One region of the Vibrio tubiashii ATCC 19109 genome, then DNA from elsewhere that is predicted to be linked to it. Evidence: predicted binding sites of a transcription regulator. Region 1 holds the regulator's gene; each other region holds the start of a gene.

Region 1 (7,798 bases):
TGTACCCAATCACGCAATAAGTATCGGCTGCTCAAAAATGCGAGTGTTGCACCTATGGTGCTAGCGAAAGAAACCAGCAGTAAGCTTGTCCAGAAACCGAAAAGGGCAGCACCCAAAAGAGTCACGACCGCAGCGCCAGGAATCGAAAAAGCGGTGATGGCAACATAGGCGATAAAATAGCTCGCCGCGGCGATAGTAAAGTTGTCAGCAATAAATGCCGCAAGCTCAGCTTGCTGGGCTTTGGCATTGTCTAGCGTGAGATACTGGCCAAAATTGACGCCAAGTAAAACAATCAATGCGACGAAAACAATTCCTAGGATGATCTTTTTATTCATGTTGAGCAGCTCCATTTAATTTCATGGATATCAAATATTAGTGTTACTAGACAAGACAGGGAAAGCAAGCGACAAATTTCAAGGTGGCAGATAAAAAACAATAAAAAAGTCAGCACTAAGGCTGACTTCTTCTAGATATATTGTTTTAGATTAGCTAACTTGCGTTAACAGTTCCTGACGTCGGCTTTGTGGGATAACCGACCAGTGCGTGCCTTTAATAGCACCTTCTAAAGCCCAGAGAAGTTCGATGTTAACATCGGCAGAGTGTGTAGACTGGATAGCCTTAAAAGCGTGTACGGCGCCCACCTCTTCTAAGTTTTCGACAGTGTCTATGCCTGCTTTCTTAAGCATGCGTTCTGTCGCTAGCCTTAAATTAGGAAGATCCTTCAAGCGATTCGGTTTCGCCTGCGATTGGCATTGTTTCTCTTGGTTTGCGGCTTTTAACGCGACGCTAGCAATCTTTAACGTTTTACCTGCGTCTGCTGCCCAGTCATCACAAAGCGCAAAATACTTTGTCACGACGGGAAAGCCGCGTTTTTTGTATACGTAAGGTTCTAGCCCTTGAGACTTAAATTGTTTAGCGAGAGCCGCGTCCGCGCGTACGTGAAGCTTATCGTTGACGACAAGTGCGAACATAGTGTCATCAGCAAAAATGCCAAAGCCACCAAACATTGAGCGAGACTTGATATGTCCTAACTGCTCAAATAAACGCATTGAGTCTTTTAGTATTGGTTTATCCATGCTGTGTTTTCTCGGTGTATAAGTATACGCCACCAATGCAGGTCCGAGAGATTAGCAAAATTATGCAGAGACATTGTCAGTAAGGTGTCATACGAGTGCAAGTAAAAGCGGTATGACAGTTTGCATATTCGCCATCGGCAACCCCGCTACCAGACAATAAATTGTTTAAGGCCGGAGGCTTTGCGTCCCATCCTTTCGGAATGGTTTGCCCTGTTCGTGGCATTAATCGAACACTTTAAGAATAAATAAATTCTGCGCAGAACATCACGTTTGTATAGGATAAATGTGACATTGGTTCAATAAATAGAGGGGAGATATACGCTTAGCCAATAGTACGGCTACTAGCTAAGCGTCTGAGTTAAGGTTATTTATTTAGATTACGAACGGTATTACGCTCAACAATCTCTGGGTGCATCTCAAACACGCGTTTTTCGTGCTCTTTGTCTTTAATTCGCTCAAGAAGAATTTCAAAGGCATTCTTACCAACACGACGTTTTGGTTGGTGAACCGTTGTTAACGGCGGAGAGAAGTACTCGGCCAGTTCAATATTATCGTAACCAATTACGGAAATATCTTGTGGGATTTGAATGCCTTTTTGTTGCAGGCGGCTCATTAAACCAAGTGCCATGGTGTCATTAAAACAGAACACGGCTGTTGGCTTTTTATCCATTGCAACAATTTTATCTGCCGCCAATACCGCTGTATCACATTCGAAGTTACCTTCAAGAATCCAATCTTCATTTACCGGTAGTTCCGCTTCGGCCATGGCACGCTTAAAGCCACTAATACGCTCAACACATGCTGCTTTTTCGAAGTGACCACTTAAACAAGCAATGTCAGTGTGACCACGTTCAATTAGGTATTTGGTTGCTAAGTAGCCGCCTTCTTCTGAGTTATCGATGATCTTATCTGCTTGAGAACTCTCTGGGCCCCAATCCATAACTACTTTTGGAATATCTTTGTGGCGATCAAGCATTTCGCTCAGCTCTTCAGTCAGATCTGAACACATCACTAGGATGCCATCTACACGCTTTTCAGCCAACATGCGAATGTAGTCGCGTTGTTTTTCATAGATGCCGCCTGTATTACACAGAATCAAGGTGTAACCTTGGCGGTAACAGTAGCTTTCTACGCCGTCGATAACTTCTGAGAAAAATAGGTTCGTCGATTGTGTCACTAACATACCGATTGTACGAGTAGTGTTGCACTTAAGACTACGAGCAACTGCACTCGGTGCATAATTAAGCTCGGTTACCGCTTCCATCACTTTTTCTTGTGTCGCTTCGGCAACAAAGCGTGTTTTGTTAATCACGTGAGACACAGTGGTTGTTGAAACACCAGCAAGGCGAGCAACGTCTTTAATAGTGGCCATAAATTTTGTCCTGTCGATGACTGCCACGAGAATATATTCAGTTTAGAATAAGTTGGCAGAAAGTATCAGAAACACAAAAACCGCTCTTATTTAGCGGTTTGTATTTGAATAGTTCATTTTTATCGTTTGCGGTCACGATTTTAGACCGCAATCCGACTTAGGGCAAACACATTTCTTCGAACTGACCTGTGTCAGTTCACATTGTCAGACTCTATTCACCGATTAAGTATGTGCAATCTAACTCTAAGAATGCCACTGTGAGAGAAGCGATCGCCGAGTAAAAACCGAACTCATCGAGTGTTTGACACTTAGCTGAAAACTTAGGGGTCCAACTTAGAAGGTGCTGACGAATGAAGCCCTCTTGCTCGATCAGTGCTTCTTCAATATGACGCTCTTGCTCAAGCTCATTAGAGCGAATGATGAGGTTGCCGAGAAAATCCAGCTCAATGGCAATATGGTCAGCAGGTTCATTTAAGCCTTCATCGACAGCAACACCATGCTCTAGCATTAACGCTTCCATCTCTTTCGCTGGTTTGTCGTTAAGCAGGCCAGTCTCTCCAATGTACATTGAAGCGTAAGGTAGTGCAGAGTCGCGATCAGACTTCAAAAATAGATCACAAAAATCAGCGGCAAGCTCTAGTTGTGCATCTTCGCGATCGATAAGGCGATTGAGTGCATCAATGACACGATCAATCGACGGCTTTAGATCGGCATTCTCGCCAAGGCCAGTAAGGAAAGAGCGGATTTGAGCTGAATGGTACTGTTCAAGGTTCTCTTCCGTTAATTCTTTGGCGTAAAGGCTTGAAAGCCACCAATAGATTTCCGCACGTTTCTCGTTGAATGCTTTGATTTCTTGCATTAGGTATCACTCCCAAAATAACTACCTATTAGTGTAACTAATAAAAATGAATAGCGGTAATGGCTTACGTGACAATAAAAGACGAATTATGAGCATTTATTAACAAAGGCGGCGGTTTTGTCTTGAATCAATAAAAAATCATCTTTCTCGTTTTTAAAGTGATAAATACTAGAAATGTTACTATTTATGAATAGAATAAATGATAGAACTATTCCCAATGCAAATTAAGTGGTGCAGATGAGTTATCACGTACTAGTAGTAGAAGACGACGTAGTGACTCGCAGCAAGCTCGTTGGCTACTTTCAGAATGAAGGTTACCAAGTCAGCGAAGCAGAAAGCGGCGAGCAGATGCGAGACATGCTACAAAGCAACGCGATTGATTTGGTGATGTTGGATATTAATCTACCCGGTGAAGATGGATTAATGCTAACTCGCGAACTTCGCAGTCAATCAGACATTGGAATTATCCTGGTAACAGGACGCACGGACAGCATCGACAAAATCGTTGGCCTTGAAATGGGCGCCGATGACTATGTCACTAAACCTTTTGAATTACGCGAGCTATTGGTTCGAGTTAAGAATTTACTGTGGCGAATTTCCGCTGCACGTAACTCGTCAGGCTCTGACAGCGCAGCGAAGCAAGATGATAATGTTGTTCGCTTTGGTGAGTGGACGTTTGACGTTCAGCGCCGTGCACTGAGTCGTAACGGTGAGCCGGTTAAGCTGACTAAAGCAGAATATGAACTGCTAGTGGCTTTATCCTCTTATCCGAATCAGGTTCTCAGCCGTGAACGTATCTTAAATATGATCAGCCACCGTGTTGATGCACCAAACGATCGCACAATTGATGTCTTGATTCGTCGCATGCGAGCAAAAATGGAATTCGATCCAAAGAATCCACAAATTTTTGTCACCGTTCATGGCGAAGGCTATATGTTTGCAGGTGACTAAATGTTACCGCGTCAACAGACATAAAAATACCGAGGCTTGACTCGGTATTTTTCTATCTAGGATTCATAGTTTACTTGGTATCAAACTTTGCTTTCAGAAGCTTGCAGCGCTTGCTCTTCATAATCTGACGCCCAATTCCTAAGCGTTTGCCAAATTTGACCTAAGGTTTCGTGCCAATAACGCTCGGTTTGCTCCAAATACACCGCTTTAGGTGTGTATTTAGCCCATGCTTGTGTAACTTTATCATGCGCAAGGTAATTGGTAGGTGCAGGGTACGGCTTTAATCCTGCCGAGTAGAATTCATTCAGAGCACGCTCCATATGACTGGCTGACGTTACAACAACCAGCTTTTTGGTATTAACGAATGCTGCCGCTTGTCGAGCTTCTTCCCAAGTATCTTTGGCGGTTTCTAACAGAATAATGTCAGATTTCGAGACGCCAAGGGCGAGAGCCACTTTCGCCATCATACGGGCATTGCTCACTTCAGAGCCGCCCGCATAGCCAGACAAAATCAATTTAGACCCAGGGTAAATTCGCATGATGCGAATACCTTCGGCAAGGCGCATCAAACCGGTTCGGCTTAATTCAGAAGTGGGCGGGATCTTATCGTCTACGACATGACCACTGCCGAGCACCATAACGTAATCGATCGATTGGTCGACCGGAAAAAAGGCCGAGTATTGGCGTTCAAGCGGCATCAACAAACGAGAAGAAACGGGTTGAAAAGCGATGAGGAAGATACCGATGAAAGAGAATAGAACAACAAAGCAGCCTGTCTTCTGTTTACGGGTAAACATGATCAACATTAAGCCGAATAGACCGATGATTAGCATCGCGGGAAGCGGCATAAGTAGAGAAGACACAACTTTTTTCAGCTCAAACATACTAAATAGTCCGAAAAAACATCAATTGATTATAATTTAAGAGAAAGCCTCTTTATTCCTGCTTTTCTTATGACAGAATAGCAGCACGATTAGACATGATAACCTAAGCTGCTGTGACTGAAGACCGCAATTTCGACGATATTGCCCACAAATTTGCAAAAAATATTTACGGTTCTGACAAAGGAGAGATTCGCCAAGTCATTGTTTGGGAAGATCTTCAACAGATACTTAATACTGTTGATGGGGCAAATCAGCAACTCAATGTGCTAGATGCGGGTGGCGGTTTGGCACAAATGTCGCAAAAGCTAGCTAAGCTCGGACATCATGTCGCGTTATGTGATCTATCTTCTGAAATGTTGCTATTGGCAGAGCAGGATATTGCAATAAATGGCCTGCTTGAGCAGTATCGCTTCATTCATTCGCCAGTCCAATCGCTTGACCAGCACCTAGAATCCCAAGTGGATGTGGTCCTGTTTCATGCGGTGATGGAGTGGTTAGCAGATCCTAAACCTGCGCTAGAGAAAGTACTAGAACAAGTAAAGCCGGGTGGTATGGCTTCTATTATGTTCTATAACCACCATGGTTTGGTCTACAAGAATGTCGTGTGCGGCAACATTCCTCATGTATTAGACGGAATGCCGCATCGCAAAAGATTTAAATTACAGCCGCAAAAAGGCTTAAAACCTGAAGAGGTCTACCAGTGGATTGAAGACGCTGGTTTTTCAATTTGTGGCAAATCTGGTATCCGCTGCTTTAGTGACTACATAGGCAATATGGAGTACATGGGCGATTACCAGTATGAAGATGTGTTGGCACTAGAAAGACAACTGTGCAGAGAAGAGCCATACCTCTCGTTAGGCCGATACATACATGTATGGGCACAAAAGAAAGATAAGCAGGACTAACAATGAGTGAGATGACTCTAAATGCTGAGCAGCCGATCGATGAATTGGTCGGTTGGGTTAAGCAGCATGATTTCTCATTGAACCTGACAACAGAGCGACTGGCATTTCTAATCGCTATTGCTGTGCTCAGTAATGAAAGGTTCGATGAAGAATTAGGTGAAGGTGAATTGCATGATGCGTTTACCATTGTTACCCGATTATTTGAAGAAACGGGTGACGCGTCGGCGTTTCGCGCTAACAACGCGATTAACGAAATGGTCAAACAACGACTGATTAGCCGTTTTACCAGTGAAGTGACCGATGGAGCCAGTATCTATCGTCTGTCACCACTTGCGATAGGGATTACAGATTACTACGTCCGACATCGCGAATTTTCCAAACTTAAGCTATCGATCCAGCTTTCAATGGTTGCTGACGAAATGTCGAAGGCGATTGAGTCTGCACGTCAAGGCGGAACGCCAGGTCACTGGCGTAAGAACGTCTATGGTGTGCTTAAGTACTCCGTGGGAGAGATCTTCGATCAGATCGATCTGAACCAGCGTGTGATGGATGAGCAGCAGCAGTCGGTTAAGATTCAGATTGCTGAACTGTTAAACAAAGACTGGCGCGACGCCATCAACAACTGTGAAGCGTTGCTTTCTGAGACATCTAATACCCTCAAAGAGCTACAAGATACGCTTCAAGCCGCGGGCGACGAGCTACAGACGCAGATTCTTGATATTCAAGAACTGGTTTATGGCGATGACGAGCTGGAATTCATCGCAGAAACGCTGTTTGGTCTGCAAATGAAGCTTGATCGCATCACCAGTTGGGGTCAGCAAGCGATCGATCTTTGGATCGGTTATGACCGCCACGTTCACAAATTTATTCGAACCGCGATTGATATGGATAAAAACCGAGCATTCAGTTCGCGTCTGCGTCAATCCGTCAAAGAGTATTTCGATATGCCTTGGTACCTGACTTACGCAGATGCCGAGCGCTTAACCGATCTTCGTGATGAGGCCTTGGTACTGAGAGATGATGAAGTTACCGGCCAAGTACCACTAGAAGTGGAATACGAAGAGTTCCAACAGGTCAATGATGAATTGTCAGATCGTATTGCAGGCATGCTTAAAGTTCATAAAGAGCAAGGCGCACCTATCGATTTGGGCTTAGTGCTACGTGACTACCTAGCACAGCATCCGCAAACTCATCATTTTGATTTAGCTCGAATTGTTATCGACCAAGCGGTACGTTTAGGCTACTCAGAGTCTGACTACCAAGCCATTCAACCGGACTGGCAAGCGATCAACGAATTTGGTGCAAAGGTACAAGCAAATGTCATCGACCGATATTAATGAATACATGTCAGATAATCTGGCAAAAGCAATTTCAAACCCTCTGTTCCCAGCACTAGACAGTATGCTGCGAGCAGGGCGTCATATTTCTAGCGAAGATCTTGATAACCACGCGCTGTTGTCAGACTTCGAAGTTGAGTTGTCCTCTTTCTATCAACGCTACAACACGGAACTCGTGAAAGCGCCAGAAGGCTTTTTCTATCTGCGACCGCGTTCGACGTCACTGATAGGTCGTAGTGTGCTTTCAGAGCTTGATATGTTGGTGGGTAAGGTATTGTGTTTCCTTTACCTCAGCCCAGAGCGTTTGGCGCATGAAGGTATCTTTACTAACCAAGAGTTGTACGAAGAGCTATTGGCCCTTGCCGATGAAGAAAAGCTCATGAAGCTAGTGACCAATCGTGCAACCGGCTCTGA
Region 2 (7,798 bases), 1.4 Mb from region 1:
GACGCTGATAAAATGGCACTGATTCCAGTAAAGAACATGCCTACAGAGCAAAAAGAAGTTCTTCGTAAACCAGACTGGATGAAGATCAAGCTACCTGCGGACAGCCAGCGCATTCAAGATATAAAATCGGCAATGCGTAAAAACAACTTACACTCCGTTTGTGAAGAAGCTTCATGCCCTAACCTTGCAGAATGTTTTAACCACGGTACTGCAACCTTTATGATTTTGGGTGCAATTTGTACCCGTCGTTGCCCATTCTGCGACGTTGCTCATGGACGTCCACTGACTCCTGAAGCAGACGAGCCGAAGAAACTGGCTAAAACTATTCAAGACATGAAACTGAAGTACGTGGTTATTACTTCCGTTGACCGTGACGATCTTCGTGATGGTGGTGCACAGCATTTTGCCGACTGTAACCGTGAAATCCGCGAACTAAATCCGAACATTAAGATTGAAACACTTGTACCAGACTTCCGTGGTCGTATGGACGTGGCTCTTGAGCTGCTAAAAGACAATCCGCCGGATGTTTTCAACCACAACTTAGAGACAGCACCTCGCCTGTATCGTAAAGCTCGCCCTGGCGCGAACTACAAGTGGTCATTGCAGCTGCTACAAAAATTCAAAGAGCAGCACCCAAACATTCCGACTAAGTCAGGCATTATGATGGGCTTAGGTGAAACAAAAGAAGAGATCGTCGAAGTATTGAAAGATCTTCGTGCTCACGGTGTCACCATGCTGACGTTAGGCCAATACCTAGCACCTAGCCGTCATCACCTACCGGTTGAACGTTACGTTCCACCGTCAGAGTTTGATGAGCTAAAAGAAATCGCTCTAGAGCTTGGCTTTACTCACGCAGCTTGTGGTCCATTTGTACGTTCTTCGTACCATGCTGACTTACAAGCTCAAGGCGTAGAAGTAAGCTAAATTACAGTAAGACAATCACTTATCTATGCCTCTCGTTTTTGAACGTGAGGCATATTTTATTTGTAGCGATTTTACTCACCCGCCACAATCCACTACCATATCAAGTATTGAAACAACTTTGATACTAGAACGAAACTCTAGGTTTGATATAATACCTAAATCAAACTTTATTCATACCAATAACGTTATGTTCAGATAAATGATGGGATTGGCTTTAAATACTCGAAATATTGGATAGACGCATGAAAAACATTTTTGCTGCCGCTGTTGTGGCTATTACTCTTGCAGGTTGTGCATCTGAACCCACTCAGCAAGACAACTACATGGACGCTTCTTTCGAACTTTGCAACACAGAAGTAAAGACTTACTCAGTCAGTGACGATGGTCGTGTACGCATTGTATGTGCTGATGGCTCTAAGTTTACTCTTCGCACTGAAGCAACTCTAGACACCATGCGTGATATCAACGCAGACTACTGTAGTGGTGAAGGTCTATCTAAGTTCAACGAAAGCACTAAGTACTACCAATTCCGTTGTAAATCTGGTGAGACAATCAGCGTAAACAAATAAGCTGAACTAAGATTTGAAACGGCAGCCCAAAAGGCTGCCGTTTTTGTTTTATACCTATCTAAAAACAGGTGCTAAGACATTGATTCTGGTTGGTATTGGAGACATAAAAAAACACCTCCAAGCTGGAGGTGTTTTTGATTAAGCAGAAACCTGATTAAGCGTAAACTGGTAGACGCTTACAAATTTCAAGAACCTTAGCTTTAGTCGCTTCGATAACTTCTTCGTTGCCGATGTTGTCTAGAACGTCACACATCCAGTTCGCTAGATCTTTTGCATCGTCTTCAGTGAAACCACGGCGAGTGATTGCTGGAGAACCTACACGGATACCAGAAGTAACGAATGGGCTACGTGGGTCGTTTGGTACTGAGTTTTTGTTTACTGTGATGTTTGCTGCACCTAGTGCTGCATCTGCATCTTTACCTGTAATGTCTTTGTCGATCAGATCAACTAGGAACAGGTGATTCTCTGTACCGTTAGAAACAATTTTGTAACCGCGCTCTTGGAACTGAGCAACCATCGCTTTCGCATTCTTAACAACGCGTGCTTGGTACTCTTTGAACTCTGGCTCCATTGCTTCTTTAAATGCAACCGCTTTACCCGCGATAACGTGCATTAGAGGGCCACCTTGACCACCAGGGAATACAGCAGAGTTCAGTTTCTTGTACATCTCTTCGCCAGCGTTAGACAGGATTAGACCACCACGTGGACCTGCTAGCGTTTTGTGCGTCGTTGTTGTCACAACGTGAGCGTGTGGCACTGGCGTTGGGTATACACCTGCAGCAATGAGACCTGCTACGTGAGCCATATCAACAAACAACCAGGCACCCGCTTTATCTGCGATTTCACGCATGCGAGCCCAATCTACGATTTGAGAGTAAGCTGAGAAACCACCGATAATCATCTTAGGCTTGTGCTCAAGAGCCAGTTGCTCCATTTCGTCGTAGTTGATTTGACCCGCTTCGTCGATACCGTAAGGAATAACGTTGTAGTGCTTACCAGAGAAGTTTACTGGTGAACCGTGAGTCAGGTGACCACCGTGCGCTAGGCTCATACCTAAAACGGTATCGCCTGGGTTTAGAAGTGCCATGTAAACAGCACTGTTTGCTTGAGAACCAGAGTGTGGCTGTACGTTTGCATACTCACAACCGAAAAGCTCACATGCACGGTCAATAGCAAGAGCTTCTGCTTTATCTACGTACTCACAACCACCGTAGTAACGCTTGCCTGGGTAACCTTCAGCGTATTTGTTAGTTAGCTGAGAACCTTGAGCTTCCATTACACGTGGGCTTGTGTAGTTTTCAGAAGCGATTAGTTCAATGTGTTCTTCCTGGCGAAGAGTTTCTTCTTGGATTGCTGCGAACAGTTCCGCATCGTAATCTGCGATGTTCATATCACGCTTTAGCATCTGTATCTCCTGACTCAGATTAAGACTTAAAGTTTTAAAAAACTGATTTATGACCTCAATACCGACGTTTTTACCTGACGCAAACGTTTGCATTAAGCTAATGACGCGCATTCTACATAATTTGATCTAGGTCATAAAGAGAAAATTGAAATTTTTCTCATGCAGTTTTTTCATAATGCTTTACAAGGAATGTCATATTGAACATTTCTCCAAATGATGACTTAGAAAAGTGTCAATTTTATCCTTTACACTCCGTAAAACGATAATTACATAGGTTTACCTTAATTTTCCCTCTCAAGCTACCGAAATCCTCATTTTTTAAATAGTATGCACGCCAATATTCAGCAGTTAAATTTTAAATTGATGGAAAAACACTCAAGAAGAGAAGACTGGATCGCAATTTTGACCGGGACTTTTCTGGTTGCCCAAGGGGTTTTCTTTTTACAATCAGCGTCATTGCTCACTGGCGGCACTACCGGACTGGCACTGTTAGCTAGCCAATTTGTTTCGTTCTCTTTTGGTACTCTCTACTTTATTGCCAATTGCCCTTTTTACCTTTTGGCATGGAAACGATTCGGTTCGCGCTTTGCTTTTAATAGTGCGATTTCTGGCGCCTTGGTCTCTGTATTTGCCGATCACCTCTATTTAGTGATTAGCTTAGATACCATCAACGAAGTCTACTGTGCGGTCGCCGGTGGTCTTTTGATGGGATTGGGGATGTTGATTCTCTTCCGTCATCGCTCTAGTTTGGGCGGCTTCAATGTACTTTGCTTATTTATCCAAGATAAATTCGGCATTTCGGTTGGAAAATCTCAGCTAGCTATCGATTTTACTATTTTAGTCGCATCGTTTTTCTTCGTGTCACCGCAAATCATCGTGCTTTCAATCATTGGTGCCATTGCGTTAAACCTAGTGTTGGCTATGAACCACAAACCAACGCGTTATAGTGTGAATTACGGTTAGAAACTGGATAACTGGATAACTGGATAACTGGATAACTGGATAACTGGATAACTGGATAACTGGATAACTGGATAACTGGATAACTGGATAACTGGATAACTGGATAACTGGATAACTGGAAAGTTTTTGAGGGTTGATACATGGTATCAACCCTTTTTATTTAGGAACGCTTCGCTATGGATTCGGGATGCGGGAACGAAAAACTCTCGAAGGGCGAAGCCCGTTCCAAATTCCCGAAGGCAACGCCCGTTCCGGGCCCTTTACTCCAACTCCCCGTGCGAGACACGTGCTTTCACATCGTGGCTTAGTTCTTTGTTTAGCTCTGCTTCCACATGACCCGGCGACTGAGTCGTTGCTGAAATCAAGCGGTACATGGCAGGGATAACGAACAGAGTTACTAAAGTCGCAAAACCCATACCAAAGAAGATCACCGTGCCCACAGCCACGCGGCTTTCATAGCCCGCTCCCGTCGACATAATCAGCGGTATAGCACCAGCAAGAGTGGTAAATGCTGTCATCATGATTGGGCGCAAGCGACGCGCAGACGCATCAACAATAGCTTTCTCAAACTCAATGCCGCGATCGCGAAGTTGGTTAGCAAACTCGACAATCAAGATACCGTTCTTAGTTACCATACCGATCAACATAATCATACCAATCTGGCTATAGATGTTGAGGCCTTGTCCCATCACAAACAGCCCAAGGAAGCCACCAAATACCCCCATAGGGACGGTAAACATAACAACTAACGGGTTGATAAAGCTTTCAAACTGCGCAGCCAGAACGAGATAAGCCACCAGCAGCGCTAAACCAAACACAACTAAGATACTCGACTGGTTCTCTTTATAGTCTTTTGACTCACCAGAGTAGCTCACCGAAATGTCACCCGGTAATAGCTCTATCGCTTGTTGGTCTAAGAAATCAAGCGCATCCCCTAAGGTATAACCGTCAGAAAGGTTGGCTGTAATCGTCACTGCCTTCTGCTTGTTGTAGTGCGATAAACGAATCGATGAGGCAACCTCTTCAATCTTAGTGACCGCATCAAGAGTGACCAATTCACCAGAAGCCGTACGCATATAAATTTGGCTCAGATCCGCGGCATTGTTAAAGCTGTTCTCATCACCACGCAGGTAAACGTCATACTCTTCACCGCGCTCAACAAAGGTCGTCTCACTCTTACCACCCAACATAATCTCAAGTGTTTCAGAGATCGCTTCCACGCTAATCCCAAGCTCGGCTGCGCGCTGTTTATCTACTGACACAACCAGCTCTGGCGTTCTTTCTGAGTAGTTAATGTCTGCGCCTTCCATAAATGGCGAATCTTCAGCAAGTTGCTCTAGTTTTTCCGCCCAAGTTTTAAGTTCAGCATAATCAGAACCACCGAGAACAAACTGAACAGGTTCGCTAGAGCCACCACGGAAACCTGGCATAAATGGGAATACTCTAACATCAGCGATACCCGCTAGCGCTTTGCGAACTTCGCCCAAAGCTTGCTGTGCCGTGACATCACGATCATTCCAATCTTCAAGGATCATGATAACAAAGCCCGTTTGGTCGCCAGCATTACCACCAAATGCTGGCGATTGAATGCTAAAGGATTTGAGGAAACCTTGCCCAAGCAGAGGCATCAAGCGTTCCTCTATGATATCCATGTTCGCTGCCATACGGTTGTAACTGGTTGCATCAGCACCGCGAGCAAAAGCAAAGATAACGCCGCGGTCCTCTGAAGGCGCTAATTGAGCAGGAACCTGCTGCATGAGTCCCCAACTACCACCGACACACGCCATGATGACAAGAGGCGCCGCCCATTTCCAACTCAGAGCTCCTTTCAGAACCTTACGATAGCCTGATTCAAGATGGCTAAACATATTGTCGATAAACAGATTAAAGCGGTTTGGTTTAACATTGGCTTTTAGCAGCTTGCTGCCTAAAACTGGCGTCAAGGTTAACGCGATCAACGAGGAGAAAATCACCGACATCGCCAACAGTACCGAGAACTCCGTGAACAGTAAGCCGACCATGCCATCCATAAAGGAAATGGGCAGGAAAACCATGACTAGCACCAAGGTCGTCGCTACAACTGCGAAACCCACTTCACGTGTCCCTTTATAAGCAGCGAGCAGGGGTTTCTCACCACGCTCAATATGGTGGAAGATGTTCTCGACGACCACAATCGCATCATCCACAACCAGACCAATCGATAGGATCAAGGCCATTAAAGTGATCAGGTTGATTGAAAAACCAAAATAGTAAGCGGCGATAAATGATGAGATCAAAGAAACAGGAACGGTTACCGCTGGGATTAACGTCGCTCTTGCTTGGCCGATAAAGATGTACAGCACCAAGATAACGAGACCACCGGTAATAAACAGCGTGCTGTAGACTTCCGCAATTGAACGCTCGATAAACACCGTTGAATCATAATCGATGGCTAAGCGCGTTCCTTCAGGCAAGAACTGTTGAATATTCTCGACTTCTTTGTGCACTCTAGTTGCAACTTCAAGCGGGTTCGCATCCGATTGAGGTACGATCCCCATACTTACGTTAACGACACCATCACTTTTAAAGGTCGAGTTTTCGTTCTCTGCGCCAATGAAAACATCCGCCACATCTTTCAGATAGATTGGCGAGTTATCTGAAGCTCGCTTGACGACCAGATACTCAAAGTCTTCAGCTTGGTTATAGCTGCGAGCAGTACGTACAGACATAACGATTTGATCGTTACGCACTTCTCCACCCGGATTTTCAACGTTTTCACTGCGTAAGGCGGTTGTAATATCCGATGCCGTCACACCACGCCCTGCCATTTGGTCAGGTTTAAGCTTGACGTACATCACTTTGTACAAGCCGCCGGAAACATCAACCGAGCTCACCCCTGAGATAAGGCTAAAGCGGTCAAGTAGCACTCGGTCAACGTAATCGGTTAGCTGAGTCCGATCCATCTCCGATGAACTTAGGTTTATATAAAGAGAGGCTTCACCGGAGCCATTGTTCTTAAAAACAACTGGGTCATCGGCTTCATCAGGCAATGCGCGCTGAGCCCTTGCTACCGCATCTCGAACGTCACTGACACCCGTGTTCAGATCGTAGCCAAGCTCAAATGTGATAGTGATTCTCGAACTACTATTACGCGTTGTTGAGGAAATTTCATCGATACCACTGATACCCGAAAGCTGATCTTCAAGTACCGACGTTATTTGGCTTTCAATGATGGTTGCCGAGGCCCCATCGTAACGCGTATTGATCGAGACTACAGGGCTTTCGATATCTGGCATCTCACGTACCGCAAGCTTGCTAAATGAGACAATACCAAACACACACAGTAGAAGGCTGAGTACAACCGCAGCAACAGGTCTCTTTACTGAAACATCAGATAACAGCATTAGTTAGACCCTTCTTGGCTCTTTTGCGCGTTTTTAGGGCGGCCATCGCTGCCTAACTCAGACACAGCGACACCATCACGCATATTGACGATACCTTGCACAACTATCTTATCGCCGATAGAAAGCCCTTCTTCAATCACCACTTGGTTATCGACACGCGCACCCAAAATAACTTCTGTGCGTGTCGCCGTACCCTCTTCAGTTACGACATAGACGAAACGCTTGGTTCCCGAATATTCGAGAGCTTGAACCGGAATGATAGGTGCTTCAATGGCAGGAAAGTCCATTGCAGCCGAAACTAGCATACCCGGCTTTAACTGCTGCTCTGGGTTAGAGAAGTGAATGCGAACCCGAAGATTCAAGGTTTCTTGGTTAATTCGAGAGTCTATACCGACCACTTCACCACTGAAGGATTGGCCTTGCCACGCTGCCGTCGTTGCGGTGACTTGCATACCATTAGAAAGTTGCGACAAATAACGCTCAGGCACCTGCAGATCTAAGCGCATGATCGATAAATCATCTAAGCTCAACAGCTCTGTGCCCGCGCTCACCAT
Region 3 (7,798 bases), 1.3 Mb from region 1:
ATGTCAGTGGCGTACTCGCCGTGGTAATAAACTCTAGCTATTCCACTCAAACTTTACTTATCACTATGGTGGCATGGGTCCTCGTTCCGCTAGGAATTGCCATGGCCATTTTTAGACAGAAAAAACTATAAGCGAGGCAAACAATGACCAAACGTTTTTTAACCAAATGGTGCGGATTGCTACTTCTCCCGATACTATTGATTGGCTGTGGTGAAGATCCGCAGCAAACCATGTTACGCGACGCAGTAGCAATAGAAAGTGCTGATGAGTGCCATTTATGCGGGATGATTATCAGCAATTTCCCAGGGCCAAAAGGTGAGTCGTATCAGAAGGATAAACAAGACATCAACAAGTTTTGTTCCACAAGGGATCTGTTTGCTTTTCTTTTCCAGCCTGAAAACGCTCGCCTAGTACAAGAAGTCTATGTACATGATATGAGCCAGTCACCTTGGAATAAACCCAATGATGAGCACTTTATCGATGCTAAAACAGCCTGGTATGTTATCGGGTCAAACCAAAAAGGCGCGATGGGAAGTACTCTCGCAAGTTTTAGTGAAGAAAATGACGCCAAAGCTTTTAGCAAAAGCTTCGGTGGGAAAGTCTACCAATACGAAGACATTACCTTAGAACTCATTATGTAATTCAGGTACAACATATCTGAGTCTATGGTCTAAACAGCAACAAAATTCTTTTACATTGTGAACCACAATAATGCTAATCAGGACTAATAAGTGATCAGATATTTATTCTGCTTGGTATAAGCAAAAGCCCGCTATTGAAAGCTCAATAGCGGGCTCTGGACATCATACTTAGTAAGCTTACTGAGTGCTAACCTCTACCTCAGAGGTCTCACTCTCAATAGGTGCGGTAACATCTGACGTGTCCGATACTGGAGCAACGTAAGGTTTACCTTGCCACTCAAACAGTAAAATCATCTCCGCTGGAATCACTTCTGGCGCAGCTTCAATAGCCTGTACTGGCTCAAAAGGTTCTACCTCGTTGCCTTGAGCTAAGTTGTCACCTTCAACAGGTAATGTCTCAATAGAAGGCTCAATCACTTCAGGAGCGATAATTTGCGGCTCATCAGTGACACTTTCTAGCTGAGTCACATCGCGCATACGGCGCACTTCTTGTTCAAACTCTTGTTGAGTAGACAGTAGGTGCACGTTGAATGTCACTTGATTGCCTTGAATTTTAAGGATATCAATCGATGCCACTGAACTTAGCTTCTTCAGTTGGTTCTCTAAAGTAAAAAAGCTCACTGCATCATTGAGTTCAGTAAAGCGAACTTTTACCGCTTCAGAAGACTCACTTGCAACAACAACCGCGCTCTTCTTAGCATAGTAATCACTGATCTGGTTGATCATTTTATCCGCAGCATCGATACCATTGTTAGACCCTGCTAAAGGAGCCTGACGAGTAACACCAATTGAAGCAGGACGCTGATCATATAAGGTCCATCTTAAGCTATTGCCTTGCGCTTTCACCACCAGCACACCATCAACTGGATAACGCTGACTGGCTTGGCCAACAGGTTGGATGAAACCACCCCACAAATCGGAGACTGCAACACCAGTGATATCATCGAAATCACCGACAGGTACGGTGAGTGGCAGGCCGCGCTTTGCTGCTTGCTGCTTCATTTGGTCTAACACCAATGATGGTGAGTGCTCCCAAATGATGTTGCGATCCGCTTGCCCTTCTTCGACTAACCAAACCAATAAATTCGCACGAGCGGCAGGCCAAATCGGCAACTGAGCTTGACTCAATAGTGAACGAATATGAGGCGCACTAAACACCATGCGTAATGATTGCTGCTCATTAACTTGACCGTAGCTAAGTTGAGCCACGTATTGAGAACTCTGTTTAAGCGCCTTTTGAACCACTTCATTAGACACCGCATTACGGTCGCCAGAAGCACGCACTATCACTTCTTTCATGCCTTCAGCTCGCGCTTTGGCATCGGCATTGTCAGCCGCTTGGTCTAATACAACTTCCGTTTGGTATAGGTTGACATTGGTTAAAGCCAATGCAGGTAGAGCGACCAGACCCAAAATGAACAAAGCTAGATGACGCATACACTTCCTAAGATCAGTTTCTTACACGTTAAACGTTGATGATAAGCAACTATCGAGACCGGAGCAACTAAAGGTCTAGAAACTTAGCTTGATTCTAAATTTCCCTTCACAAAGCCATCACATTGACGAATAGATAAATAGTGAATTATTTGATCCAGTTCAGATTGCAAACGTTTGGCATAATGATAAAATCCCGCGAATTTTATTTTTGTTGAGCAGTTTCATACTGCTTTTAGCTTTGCCACTTAAAGGAATAACCCATGAAAAACGCCATTCAAGGTGCTCAGATGTTGTTTGTCGCATTTGGGGCTCTTGTATTAGTTCCATTGCTGACAGGATTAGATCCTAGTGTTGCTCTATTTGGTGCAGGTGTCGGAACCCTTTTATTTCAACTTGTAACCCGCCGCTCTGTTCCTATCTTCCTTGCTTCTTCATTCGCTTTTATCGCTCCTATCCTTTACGGTGTGCAAACTTGGGGCGTCCCTGCGACCATGGGTGGCCTAATGGCAGCAGGTTTTGTCTACGTTGCGATGGGTGCACTGATCAAAGTACGTGGCGTTGAAATCATTCACAAACTACTTCCACCGGTTGTGGTCGGCCCTGTAATCATGGTTATCGGTTTGGGTCTGGCTCCAGTCGCAGTCAACATGGCGCTGGGTAAGGTAGACGGATCTCAAGTGATCGACGCAGACGCTTCACTGGTTATTTCAGTGGCTTCGCTGCTTACCACGATTGTTTTAAGTGTGTTCGCCAAAGGTTTCCTAAAACTAACCCCTATTCTAGGCGGCATTGTTGTTGGCTACACACTGAGTCTTGGCTACGGCATTGTCGATTTTGCACCAGTACATGAAGCGGCTTGGTTTGCTCTACCAAACTTTACAACGCCTGAATTTAACATCAACGCGATCCTATTTATGATTCCGGTCGCGATTGCTCCGGCTGTAGAACACGTTGGCGATATGCTGGCAATTTCGAACGTGACGGGCAAAAACTACATTAAGAAACCAGGTTTACATCGCACGATTACCGGTGACGGGGTGGCGACTATCGCTGCGTCAATGGTTGGTGCTCCGCCAAATACCACCTACTCTGAGGTAACTGGCGCAGTCATGCTGACCAAAGCGTTTAACCCAGTCATCATGACATGGGCTGCAGTAAGTGCCATTGTTCTCGCGTTAGTTGGGAAACTCGGTGCTGTGCTACAAACCATCCCTATGCCTGTTATGGGTGGCATCATGATCCTATTGTTTGGTTCGATTGCGACGGTAGGTTTAAACACGCTGATTAAGAACAATGTTGACCTTCACAAGTCTCGCAACCTAGTCATCGTTGCAATTACCCTGGTGTTTGGTATCGGTGGCATGGCTTTCGGTATCGGTGAGTTCAGCCTACAAGGTGTTAGCCTGTGTGGTATCGTGGCGATTCTACTTAACCTAGTTCTACCAAAAGATTTAGGCGAGAACCACGTCGTGGATAATGCGCAAATGGAAGAAGAAACGAAGTAGATTCGAGAATCGGAGAGTTTTTTCAGGGTTGGCATTTTGCGTCAACCCTTTTTTGGAAAACTGGAAAACTGGAAAACTGTGTCTTCCAAAGGACAAGTCCTGTCAACACTCTATAGAACTTCTAGCAGGGCAAAGCCCGATCCCGCTTTCCCGAAACGAAGTGTTCCATAGGGCGCAGCCCGTTCCAAAATCCCGAAGGACGAAGTCCGTTCCCTAACCCCCTACCCACACAACTCGGCAAACTGACCGCGGGTTAGGCTTGCTAAATCTTGCGGTGATAATTCAATTTCCAAACCTCGCTTACCTGCACTGACACAAATCGTTTCTTGTCCAACGGCACTTTGATGGATAAACGTTGGTAGAGCCTTTTTTTGTCCAAGTGGGCTGATGCCCCCCACGACATACCCTGTGGTTTTCTGCGCTATGTCCGGATTAGCCATCTCTGCCTTTTTGCTTTTTGCCGCTTTGGCTGCCTGCTTTAGGTTGAGCTTCTGGTCAACGGGGATCACCGCCACCGCGAGGTTTTTCGGCTCTCCATTTAAGCAAAATAGCAAGGTTTTGAAGACCTGTTCAGGGTTTTGCCCAAGAGCCTCTACCGCCTCTAAACCATAGCTTACAGCTCTAGGGTCATGATGGTACTGGTGAATGGTGTGAGCAATTTTTTTCTTCTTAGCGAGATTTATTGCAGGAGTCATATTCCCTCCAACTTTAGACAAACAAAAAGCGCTGCTCATTTGAGCAGCGCTTTAGCTTAAAGACCGTTATAAGTTGGTGTCAACTTACTTGTAAACAATCTCACCTGATGGTGCGTATTTGTTCACATCGATAGGGCTATTTGACTCTAGGTACTCTTTTAGTACTTCTGCATCAACGAAACCAGTGTTAACAAAACCTGGGTGACCCATTAGTTTAGGGTAGCCGTCACCGCCTGATGCGTTGAAGCTAGGCACTGTAAAGCGGTACGTCTCATCTAGGCGAAGCTGTTTGCCACCGATGAACACGTTTGAAACTTTACCATCAGCAACTGTCATCGAGATACCTGCGAACTGAGCATATGCACCAGAGTCTACCGGCTTAGTTGCAACAACGTTTAGGTAATCCATCACTTCTTGACCAGACATGTCTGTGTAAGTCAGGATATTGCCAAATGGTTGTACCGTCAGTACGTCTTTGTATGTCACTTCACCCGCAGCGATAGAATCACGCACACCACCAGAGTTCATAACAGCAAAGTCAGCTTTCGCGCGCTCCATGTGAGCCGTTGCGATTAGACGACCTAGGTTAGTTTGTTGGAAACGAACCACGTTACGGTCACCTTCCAGCTTGCCGTTAGTTTCAGCAATCTTAACGTCTAGCTGCGCTTTACCTTTCTCTTGGTAAGGGCGTAGGAATTCTAGCAGTTCTGTATCTTCTGCAATCTCATCTTCGATAAGAACACGCTGCTTCTTACCGTCAATTTTAACCTTCTTCTTCAGGTTAACTGGGATTAGGTCGTAGCTCACCATTTGTAGCTCGCCGTTACGGAATTCGTAATCAGCACGGCCTACATATTTACCCCACTCGTGCGCCTGAACAATGTAGGTGCCGTTTTGTAGGTCTGGCTTACACTCATCAGAAGGCTTGAAGTTTTTCTTAACAACGTTTGGCGCTTCCATACATACAGGTTCTTGCGAGTGACCACCAACGATCATATCTAGAGAACCTTCATCTAGGTAACGAGCTAGTGCTACATCACCAGGTGCGTTTACGCCACGCTTACCATCTTCGTAGTGACCCATATGAGTAACCGCGAAGATAAGATCTGGTTTTTCAGTTTTCTCAAGCTCAGCGATTAGCTGCTTCGCTTCTTCTTTCGGGTCACGGAAATCGATGCCACCGATAAATTCTGGGTTACCGATTTTCTGCGTATCTTCTGTCGTTAGACCGATAACGGCAACTTTAATACCCTGTAGATCAAACATCTCGTAAGCCTGGAACATACGCTCGCCAGTCTCTTTGTCGTAGATGTTTGCAGAAAGCATTGGGAAGTTCGCCCACTCTTTCTGTTTCATTAGAACTTCAAGAGGGTTATCAAACTCGTGGTTACCAAGTGCCATTGCATCGTAACCAATTTTGCTCATACCTTTGAAATCTGGTTCAGCATCTTGTAGATCTGACTCTGGAACACCAGTGTTGATGTCACCACCAGATAGCAATAGCGAGCTACCACCTTCTGCAGCGATCTCTGCGCGAAGCTCATCAATCAGTGTTTTACGAGCAGCCATGCCGTACTCGCCGTATTTGTTCTGCCAGAAGCGACCGTGGTGGTCGTTAGTGTGTAGAACAGTCAACTTATAAGTTTTGTCTGCTTCCCACTCGTGTTGTGGTGCCGTTGCACAACCAGCTAGAGTTGCCAGGATAGCTGCGCTAATAGCGCTTTTTACGATCAGGCCTTGCTTCATTGTCATACCTTTTGAACTTTTAGGGGTTTCCACTGCTTTTTTATACTGCTCTCTGTGAATAGACAGACTTGGAAAATAACAGGCTGAGAGAGCAGTAAAACTTGAACTAGTTTAAATTAAGGTGACGAAAGTGACACTTGAATTTCATATTTATGATGACTGGATCACTCTTAATAACCATTAATCATGTAATAAATGCCCAGAATTACACAGGCGCAAATATAAGATCACAAGCAAACGTTTGTCTGAGAGAAATAACGTTTTAAGCGCTATTGTGACTTAGGTTATTTAATCAACATAAAAGGCGAACTTCGTGAATGTTAACAACCAAACACGACCACTTTTCGTTATGTTATAACAAAACAAATATCGAGAAATTAATTTAGCAAGGGCAACAGGATTAGAATTTTCATCGGATAATCAGGAGCTAAACGAGCGCACAATTGTTATATTATAACAACTTTAATTTATTTGATTGTAGACAGGTGATTATGGGCTATTAATTGATGAAGAACCAAGAACAAAAAAGCCAGCAAATTAGCTGGCTTGTTTAAATTCAATATTGAGCACTACTTAATATCGATATGGTCAAAACCTTTGATCAGATCATCAAGTGCTTTCATTTGCGCTAGGAACGGCTCTAGTTTATCCAGCGGCAAAGCAGATGGACCATCACAACGGGCTTGATCTGGGTTCGGGTGTGCTTCGATAAACAGACCTGCAATACCTGTCGCTAATCCCGCTTTTGCTAGCTCAACAGTTTGCTCACGGCGGCCACCAGAAGCAGCACCAGAAGGGTCACGCATCTGAAGTGAGTGTGTTACATCAAAGATGATTGGGCTACCGTTAGACGCTTTCTTCATGACGCCAAAGCCAAGCATATCAACGACTAGGTTGTCGTAACCATGGCAAGAGCCACGTTCACATAGAATGATGTTCTCATTACCACACTCGCTGAACTTGTCGACGATGTTACCAACCTGACCTGGGCTCATAAACTGAGGCTTCTTAACATTGATCACTGCACCTGTTTTTGCCATTGCTTCAACAAGGTCAGTTTGACGAGCTAAGAACGCAGGAAGTTGAATAACATCAACCACATCAGCCACTGGCTGCGCTTGTTCTTCAGTGTGAACATCAGTGATGATCTTAACGCCAAAGGTGTCTTTCAGCTCTTGGAAGATTTTCATCCCTTCCTCTAAGCCAGGACCACGATAAGAGTGCACAGAGCTACGGTTTGCTTTATCAAATGACGCTTTGAATACGTAAGGAATACCTAGCTTTTCTGTGACTTTTACGTAGTGCTCACAAATCTGCATTGCAAGATCGCGCGATTCTAGAACGTTCATGCCTGCAAACAGCGTGAATGGCTTGTCGTTCGCTACTGGAATATCACCAACGTGAACAATTTTCTGTTCCATGTTCTTCTCTCTATTTCGATGTCGTGCCAGCTCCGAAGAGATGGACTTAATGTAAGGTCACCTGAGTTTCACTCATGGCGTTGACTTGATTTTTGAGCAATTCGGCTGCTGGGTCATCAGGGCACTGGTCGATAAAATACTGATAATCACTCAATGCAATTTGATGACAATCAAGCTGCTGATAAATAAATCCACGATCGCGAATTTCATATGGGTCATCAGGGACGAAGGTCAGCGCAAGATCGGTACACTTTAACGCCAAAGTATAGCGCTCTTCTCTAAGCAGAGCACTTTTCAGTAAGGCTAACCATCGACCAATGACCGTTGGGTTATCCGTCTCTAATAGGTGCTTC
Region 4 (7,798 bases), 1.4 Mb from region 1:
ATCTATCATCCTAGCCTGCCTGAGCATCCAGGCCATGAGATTGCTAAAAAGCAGCAAACTGGCTTTGGTTCTATGCTCAGCTTCGAATTCGCGGGTAGCTTTGAACAACTTAAATTCTTTGTTGGTGAACTAGAGCTTTTCTCACTTGCTGAATCTCTCGGCGGTGTAGAGAGCCTAATCTGTCACCCTGCTTCAATGACACATAGGGCAATGGGAGAGGAAGCACTTGCAGAGGCTGGTGTTTCCCAACAACTGCTGCGCCTGTCGGTTGGGCTTGAAGATGCAGAAGATTTAATTGCTGACCTTGAACAAGCTTTCGCAAAAGCTAAGGAAGCCTTCTAATGTCTACTATTCAACGTCAACTCCATAAGTTTGGTGGTAGCAGCCTTGCCGACCCTGAGTGCTACCGCCGTGTCGTCGGTATCTTAAAAGAATACTCACAACCAGAAGATCTGATCGTTGTTTCTGCCGCAGGCAAAACCACCAACCGCCTGATTGCATTTCTCGAAGCCCTCAGCAAAGATGGCCGTATTGCTCACGAAGAACTTCAAGCACTGCGCCAGTTTCAAACCGAGCTGATTGAAACGCTTATTGAAGGAGAAGTAAAACAGCAGCTACTCGCTACTTTAAATGATGAGTTCAGTACCTTGGGCGAGTTGACTTATCCGCTCAACGAAGCAGAGAAAGCAGCCGTTTTAGGTCATGGCGAAGTGTGGTCTTCACGCCTATTGGCAGCGCTGCTCAATCAACACTCTCTACCTGCTGTGGCTCAGGATGCTCGCGCATTTTTACGTGCTGAAGCGGGCACTCAGCCTGAAGTCGACTTTGGTGCTTCTTACCCGCTCACTAAAGAAGTATTAGTGCAACACGCTCATCATAGAGTGGTGATCACTGGCTTTATGGCTCAAGATAGCCAAGGGCATACGGTGTTACTAGGGCGTAATGGTTCTGACTATTCAGCAACCGTTATCGGCGCGCTGGCAGAAGCGAAACGCGTAACGATTTGGAGTGATGTAGCAGGTGTATACAGCGCGGACCCAAGGTTAGTATCAGATGCCTGTCTTCTACCGTTATTACGCTTAGATGAGGCCAGTGAGCTTGCTAGACTTGCTGCCCCTGTACTGCATAGCCGTACGTTACAACCCGTCGCTCAAAGTGCGATGGATCTACATCTTCGTTGCAGCTACCAACCAGAATCTGGTTCTACACGCATAGAACGTGTGCTTGCCTCTGGTCGCGGTGCAAAAATCATCTCATCACTAGATGAAGTGCTATTAATTCAACTCAATTTCACCTCTGGTCATGATTTCCAACGAGTCGAAAATGAGGTACTTGCAAGCCTCAAGCGAGCACAGCTTGAACCACTGACTTATGAAGCTCAAGCAGACCAACATTGCTTACGTCTCGCTTACACAAGTGAAATAGTGGGCGGCGCTTTAGAGTATCTACAAGATGCGGCAATTGAAGCGGAGATTAAGCTTAAAGAAGGTTATTCGATGGTAGCAGCGGTAGGAGCTGGCGTAACCAAGAATGCCAACCATTGCTATGGTTTCTACCAGCAACTGAAATCTTCACCTGTCGAGTTTATTTCAGAATCATTGTCCGGGCTTAGCTTAGTTGCCGTTTTACGCACAACCGATACTAAACCCTTGGTTAAAGCTATTCATAGCCAATTGTTCCAAGCCCAGAAACGTGTCGCTATTGCCCTGTGTGGTAAAGGCAATATCGGCTCAAGCTGGTTAGAACTGTTCACCGAGCAAAAGAGCGAACTTGAAAAGCGTCATGGTATGAACTTTGAGTTAGTGGCTGTGATTGATAGCCAAACTTATTGGTTCGACCCGAAAGGAATTGATGCAAGCCAAGTTGGTGCTCATTTCGATGACGAAGCGATTAGCCACGAAGGAAACGACTGGATTGAAAAACTCGGTGCTATTCAAGGCTATGATGATCTTGTTGTGTTGGATGTGACTGCCAGTCAAACCTTAGCCCAACGCTACTTAGAAATTGCGGAGCAAGGCATGCACTTGATCTCGGCAAATAAAGTCGCGGGGTCAGCTTCTAGCCAATACTACCATCAGGTTCAAGACGCCTTCGCAAAGATCAATCGTCACTGGCTTTACAACGCTACCGTTGGTGCAGGGCTGCCAATTAACCACACAGTTCGAGACCTACGAGAAAGCGGCGATGACATTATCGCATTATCAGGTATTTTCTCAGGCACCCTCTCGTGGCTATTCCAGCAATACGATGGCAGCGTTCCTTTTGCTGAGCTGGTAGACCTAGCGTGGCAGCAAGGCTTAACTGAGCCCGACCCTCGCAGCGACCTAGACGGTTCAGACGTTATGCGTAAACTCGTCATCCTAGCGCGCGAGTCAGGCCTTACATTGGAACCAGAAGCGGTAAAAGTTGAAAGTTTGGTACCTACAGAGCTCGCTGAGCTATCCCTAGATGAATTTCTTGATAAGAGTGCGCTATTAAGTGAACTGCTCGCAGAGCGCCTTGAGAAAGCTCAGCGCGAAGACAAAGTGCTTCGTTATGTCGCAAGATTAGAGAAAAATGGTACTGCAACGGTAGGTGTTGAAGCGCTAAGCAAAGAGCATGCTCTAGCGAACTTACTGCCATGTGACAATATATTCGCTATCGAGAGTAAGTGGTATAAAGACAATCCACTTGTTATCAGAGGCCCTGGCGCAGGCAGAGAAGTCACCGCAGGTGCGATTCAATCTGATTTGAACCTCCTCTCAAGTTTACTCTAACTCACAAAGGCGCTGATCTCCTCGGCGCCTTTTTACTTTATTCTCTTTCAATCCCATATCAATTTACTTCAACTAAACTTGAAGCCAGCTCATGATTAAGTTGAAAAATATTCATAATCACATTATTGACATTAAATCGTATTCAATACATTCTGTAGACATATAGACGTCTAAACGTCGATTTGGAATTTTAGAGTTTTATGGCACGGAGTGGCCACAGGGAGAGTAAGATGGGATACACGCACGCAGGTCATATCGACGCCTTAAATCAGAATATCGCCGAACTGTCTGACAATATCAATGTGTCATTTGAGTTTTTTCCACCTAGTAGCGAAAAGATGGAAGAAACACTTTGGAACTCTGTGCACCGCCTTAAGACTCTACAACCAAAATTTGTTTCGGTTACCTATGGTGCTAACTCCGGTGAGCGAGATAGAACACACTCGATTATCAAAGAGATCAAAGATCAAACAGGTCTAGTTGCCGCGCCGCACTTAACCTGTATTGATGCATCACGTGAAGAGCTTGTCCGAATCGCTGATGACTACTGGGCAAATGGTATTCAAAGTATTGTCGCGCTGCGTGGTGATATTCCCCCAGGTGGTGGTAAGCCTGAAATGTACGCTTCTGACCTCGTCACTTTGCTAAAAGAGCGCCATGACTTCGATATCTCAGTTGCTGCTTTCCCTGAAGTTCACCCTGAAGCAAAAAGCGCTCAAGCTGACCTACTTAACTTAAAACGTAAGGTAGATGCCGGTGCGAACCGAGCTATCACTCAGTTCTTCTTTGACGTAGAGAGTTACTTGCGATTCCGTGACCGCTGCGTGGCGGCAGGCATTGATGTAGAAATCGTTCCAGGTATTTTACCAGTTTCGAACTTCAAGCAAGCTTCTCGCTTTGCAGCGCAGAACAACGTTAAAGTTCCGGGATGGATGGCTAAGCAGTTTGAAGGTTTGGATGATGATCCAACAACAAGGCAGCTTGTTGGAGCAAGCCAAGCAATTGACATGGTGCGTACATTGAGCCGTGAAGGGGTTAAGGATTTCCATTTCTACACCCTCAACCGTGCGGAAATGACTTACGCCCTGTGCCACACTTTAGGCGTTCGTCCTAAAGCATAGGTAGTATTCCAAAATGACCAATTACTGCTTGGTCATTGTTGTCCCCAGAAAGCAAAAAGGCTGAACCAGAGTTCAGCCTTTTTAAATACGAGTAGTGATTACTCTACTTCATCCATTTTACCAAGTAGGTTACGGATGCGCTCTTGCCAAGCAGAGTGCTCTTGCTGCATTTGCTGAGCTTTTTGTTCTAGCTCTTCACGGTTACTACGTAGTTCGTTTGCTTCAGTCGCTAGCTTTTCTTTCTCTTCTTTCAGTTCTTCAACTTCCATTTGTAGAAGAGCAATTGTATCTACTGCAGTTTGGATTTTTGCTTCTAGTTGTTCTAATACTTCAAAAGACATCTTAGCCTACCTATCTATTATTCGGAGAAGGTTTTGGTCACCTATGTTCCAAAACCATTTGCAACCATTCTACTCAGCCGAGAGCGGATAAACACGCCCTATATTGTAGTTTTTTTGCCATTCGATTAAAAAAACAGCGTAAATTGACAATGGTCTTACATCCCTCAAGCGAGCGACATCTATTTGTTAATTTAACCTGTTAGATTGATCCAGTTCAATGCCTGTTCGAGCAAAAAGGCAAACGTTTCCTTTCTGATATGATAAGATCCTGCCGCTTTTGTTTTTCTCTCTTTCCTAACACTTTGGAGTCTTCATGAAACGCGATTTAGCAATGTCATTTTCTCGAGTTACCGAGGGTGCAGCTTTAGCAGGTTACAAGTGGCTTGGCCGCGGCGATAAGAACGCAGCAGATGGCGCTGCGGTTGAGGTCATGCGCAGCTTACTTAATAAAACCGAGATCAGTGGAGAGATCGTGATCGGTGAGGGCGAAATCGACGATGCGCCAATGCTGTACATTGGTGAGAACGTAGGTACTGGTGGAGATGAGGTAGACATCGCGGTTGATCCTATTGAAGGCACACGTATGACTGCAATGGGTCAATCTAATGCTCTAGCAGTACTTGCAGCTGGTGAAAAAGGCAGCTTCCTTAAAGCTCCTGATATGTACATGGAAAAGTTAGTTGTTGGCCCTGGTGCAAAAGGCTGTATCGACCTCAATAAACCACTCAAAGAGAACCTAGAGAACATCGCGCAAGCGCTGAACAAGACTTTAGATACACTGGTGGTCATTACCCTTGCAAAGCCTCGTCATGATGCTGTGATCGCAGAAATGCAGGCAATGGGTGTTCGCGTCTTTGCTGTGCCAGATGGCGATGTTGCTGCTTCTATCCTAACTTGTATGCCTGATAGCGAAGTGGACGTTATGTACTGTATCGGTGGTGCTCCTGAAGGTGTTGTTTCAGCGGCTGTCATTCGTGCACTGGATGGTGATATGCATGGTCAACTACTGCCTCGCCATGAAGTGAAAGGTGATAGTGAAGAAAACCGCATCTATGGCGCTGCAGAACTTAAACGCTGTGAAGAAATGGGCGTAAAAGCTAATGTCGTACTTAAGATGGAAGATATGGCACGTAGCGATAACGTTGTATTCTCTGCAACAGGCATTACTAAAGGAGACCTACTAGAGGGTATCTCTCGCCAAGGTAATATCGCTACGACTGAAACTCTGTTAATTCGTGGTCGATGCCGTACTATTCGTCGTATTAAATCGACTCACTACCTAGAGCGTAAAGATCCTGAAGTAAGAGATATTATTCTTTAACAGGTGAACATCAAAATCATAGAAGGTCAGCAGCTGCTGGCCTTTTTTGTTTGGTAAAGAAGCAGGAGGTGGGAACGGAGTTCGTCCTACGAAGAACTGGAGAACTGGAGAACTGGAGAACTGGAGAACTGGAGAACTGGAGAACTGGAGAACTGGAGAACTGGAGAACTGGAGAACTGGAGAACTGGAGAACTGGAGGATTGTGTCTTTTAGGGGACGAGTCCTGTCAACGCCTTCTAAACCATCGGCTCTACCAACTTAGTATCAACACTCACCTCTCGCAGGGCGAAGCCCGCTCCCGTTTTCCCGAAACGAAGTGTTCCATAGGGCGTAGCCCGTTCCACTTTCCACTAAACGCAAGAAGCCCGTTGCGTCAGCAACGGGCTTCTAAAACGACGAAAGCCTAGTCGTAAGACTAGGCTTTCTAAATAAGTGGCTGACGGCCGGGCTTGCGGGCAAGCGGGACTCGTTGGTCGCAGAGCAAAATAATCCCGTAGATACAAAAAGACCTCAGCATTGCTGCTGAGGTCTAGAATAAGTGGCGGAGCGGACGGGACTCGAACCCGCGACCCCCGGCGTGACAGGCCGGTATTCTAACCAACTGAACTACCGCTCCGCACTGGTTAGACTCTAAGTCTAAATTTAAAGCCTGGCGATGTCCTACTCTCACATGGGGAAGCCCCACACTACCATCGGCGCTAATTCGTTTCACTTCTGAGTTCGGCATGGAATCAGGTGGGTCCAAATCGCTATGGTCGCCAAGCAAATTCTTAATTCGGAAAGCTGTTTTAAGTTCTGTAATTACACATTCAAAGTTCTTGCTTTGAGTCCATCAAAACCCTTTGGGTGTTGTATGGTTAAGCCTCACGGGCAATTAGTACAGGTTAGCTCAACGCCTCACAACGCTTACACACCCTGCCTATCAACGTTCTAGTCTCGAACAACCCTTTAGGACCCTCAAGGGGTCAGGGAAGACTCATCTCAGGGCTCGCTTCCCGCTTAGATGCTTTCAGCGGTTATCGATTCCGAACTTAGCTACCGGGCAATGCGTCTGGCGACACAACCCGAACACCAGAGGTTCGTCCACTCCGGTCCTCTCGTACTAGGAGCAGCCCCCTTCAATCTTCCAACGCCCACGGCAGATAGGGACCGAACTGTCTCACGACGTTCTAAACCCAGCTCGCGTACCACTTTAAATGGCGAACAGCCATACCCTTGGGACCGACTTCAGCCCCAGGATGTGATGAGCCGACATCGAGGTGCCAAACACCGCCGTCGATATGAACTCTTGGGCGGTATCAGCCTGTTATCCCCGGAGTACCTTTTATCCGTTGAGCGATGGCCCTTCCATACAGAACCACCGGATCACTATGACCTGCTTTCGCACCTGCTCGAATTGTCATTCTCGCAGTCAAGCGGGCTTATGCCATTGCACTAACCTCACGATGTCCAACCGTGATTAGCCCACCTTCGTGCTCCTCCGTTACTCTTTGGGAGGAGACCGCCCCAGTCAAACTACCCACCAGGCACTGTCCTCAACCCGGATAACGGGTCTAAGTTAGAACATCAACACTACAAGGGTGGTATTTCAAGGACGGCTCCACCGATACTGGCGTACCGGTTTCAAAGCCTCCCACCTATCCTACACATGTAGGGTCAATGTTCAGTGCCAAGCTGTAGTAAAGGTTCACGGGGTCTTTCCGTCTAGCCGCGGGTACACTGCATCTTCACAGCGATTTCAATTTCACTGAGTCTCGGGTGGAGACAGCGTGGCCATCATTACGCCATTCGTGCAGGTCGGAACTTACCCGACAAGGAATTTCGCTACCTTAGGACCGTTATAGTTACGGCCGCCGTTTACCGGGGCTTCGATCAAGAGCTTCGACTTACGTCTAACCCCATCAATTAACCTTCCGGCACCGGGCAGGCGTCACACCGTATACGTCATCTTACGATTTTGCACAGTGCTGTGTTTTTAATAAACAGTTGCAGCCACCTGGTATCTGCGACTCTCAATAGCTCCATCCGCAAGGGACTTCACCGTCAAGAGCGTACCTTCTCCCGAAGTTACGGTACCATTTTGCCTAGTTCCTTCACCCGAGTTCTCTCAAGCGCCTTGGTATTCTCTACCCGACCACCTGTGTCGGTTTGGGGTACGATTCCTTACAATCTGAAGCTTAGAGGCTTTTCCTGGAAGCATGGCATCAATGACTTCACTACCGTAGTAGCTCGACATCGTGTCTCAGCCTTAAAGAGAGC

Evidence for each region. Region 1 encodes PurR, which represses purine synthesis genes. Its sites were predicted from a motif close to TNANGNAAACGTTTNCNTNA; they were not measured.
Region 2: glyA (serine hydroxymethyltransferase) is a predicted target of PurR. The motif match lies at 2,974-2,993, and genes of this name have one in related genera.
Region 3: IX91_RS10870 (uracil-xanthine permease family protein) is a predicted target of PurR. The motif match lies at 2,241-2,260, and genes of this name have one in related genera.
Region 4: glpX (class II fructose-bisphosphatase) is a predicted target of PurR. The motif match lies at 4,452-4,471, and genes of this name have one in related genera.

What each region holds. Positions count from the first base shown of each region.
Region 1 is NZ_CP009354.1:1,136,431-1,144,228, forward strand. Features, by position in the region: gene IX91_RS05175 (TVP38/TMEM64 family protein) at 1-335, opposite strand, end outside; gene IX91_RS05180 (TfoX/Sxy family DNA transformation protein) at 486-1,076, opposite strand; cyclic di-GMP riboswitch class I at 1,210-1,296, opposite strand; gene purR (HTH-type transcriptional repressor PurR) at 1,441-2,448, opposite strand; gene torD (molecular chaperone TorD) at 2,660-3,307, opposite strand; gene torR (two-component system response regulator TorR) at 3,545-4,258, shown strand; gene elyC (envelope biogenesis factor ElyC) at 4,339-5,142, opposite strand; gene cmoM (tRNA uridine 5-oxyacetic acid(34) methyltransferase CmoM) at 5,256-6,047, shown strand; gene mukF (chromosome partition protein MukF) at 6,050-7,384, shown strand; gene mukE (chromosome partition protein MukE) at 7,365-7,798, shown strand, end outside.
Region 2 is NZ_CP009354.1:2,507,811-2,515,608, forward strand. Features, by position in the region: gene lipA (lipoyl synthase) at 1-924, shown strand, start outside; gene IX91_RS11435 (hypothetical protein) at 1,167-1,493, shown strand; gene glyA (serine hydroxymethyltransferase) at 1,648-2,898, opposite strand; gene IX91_RS11445 (YitT family protein) at 3,262-3,861, shown strand; gene vexH (vibriobactin export RND transporter permease subunit VexH) at 4,122-7,244, opposite strand; gene IX91_RS11455 (efflux RND transporter periplasmic adaptor subunit) at 7,244-7,798, opposite strand, start outside.
Region 3 is NZ_CP009354.1:2,408,409-2,416,206, forward strand. Features, by position in the region: gene IX91_RS10855 (ABC transporter permease) at 1-131, shown strand, start outside; gene IX91_RS10860 (nitrous oxide reductase accessory protein NosL) at 144-641, shown strand; gene IX91_RS10865 (DUF2066 domain-containing protein) at 819-2,078, opposite strand; gene IX91_RS10870 (uracil-xanthine permease family protein) at 2,339-3,583, shown strand; gene ybaK (Cys-tRNA(Pro) deacylase) at 3,805-4,278, opposite strand; gene ushA (bifunctional UDP-sugar hydrolase/5'-nucleotidase UshA) at 4,363-6,024, opposite strand; gene kdsA (3-deoxy-8-phosphooctulonate synthase) at 6,594-7,445, opposite strand; gene IX91_RS10890 (SirB1 family protein) at 7,492-7,798, opposite strand, start outside.
Region 4 is NZ_CP009354.1:3,079,490-3,087,287, forward strand. Features, by position in the region: gene IX91_RS14095 (O-succinylhomoserine (thiol)-lyase) at 1-342, shown strand, start outside; gene IX91_RS14100 (bifunctional aspartate kinase/homoserine dehydrogenase II) at 342-2,756, shown strand; gene metF (methylenetetrahydrofolate reductase) at 2,987-3,877, shown strand; gene zapB (cell division protein ZapB) at 3,976-4,218, opposite strand; gene glpX (class II fructose-bisphosphatase) at 4,532-5,539, shown strand; tRNA gene IX91_RS14120 (tRNA-Asp) at 6,079-6,155, opposite strand; rRNA gene rrf (5S ribosomal RNA) at 6,187-6,302, opposite strand; rRNA gene IX91_RS14130 (23S ribosomal RNA) at 6,393-7,798, opposite strand, start outside.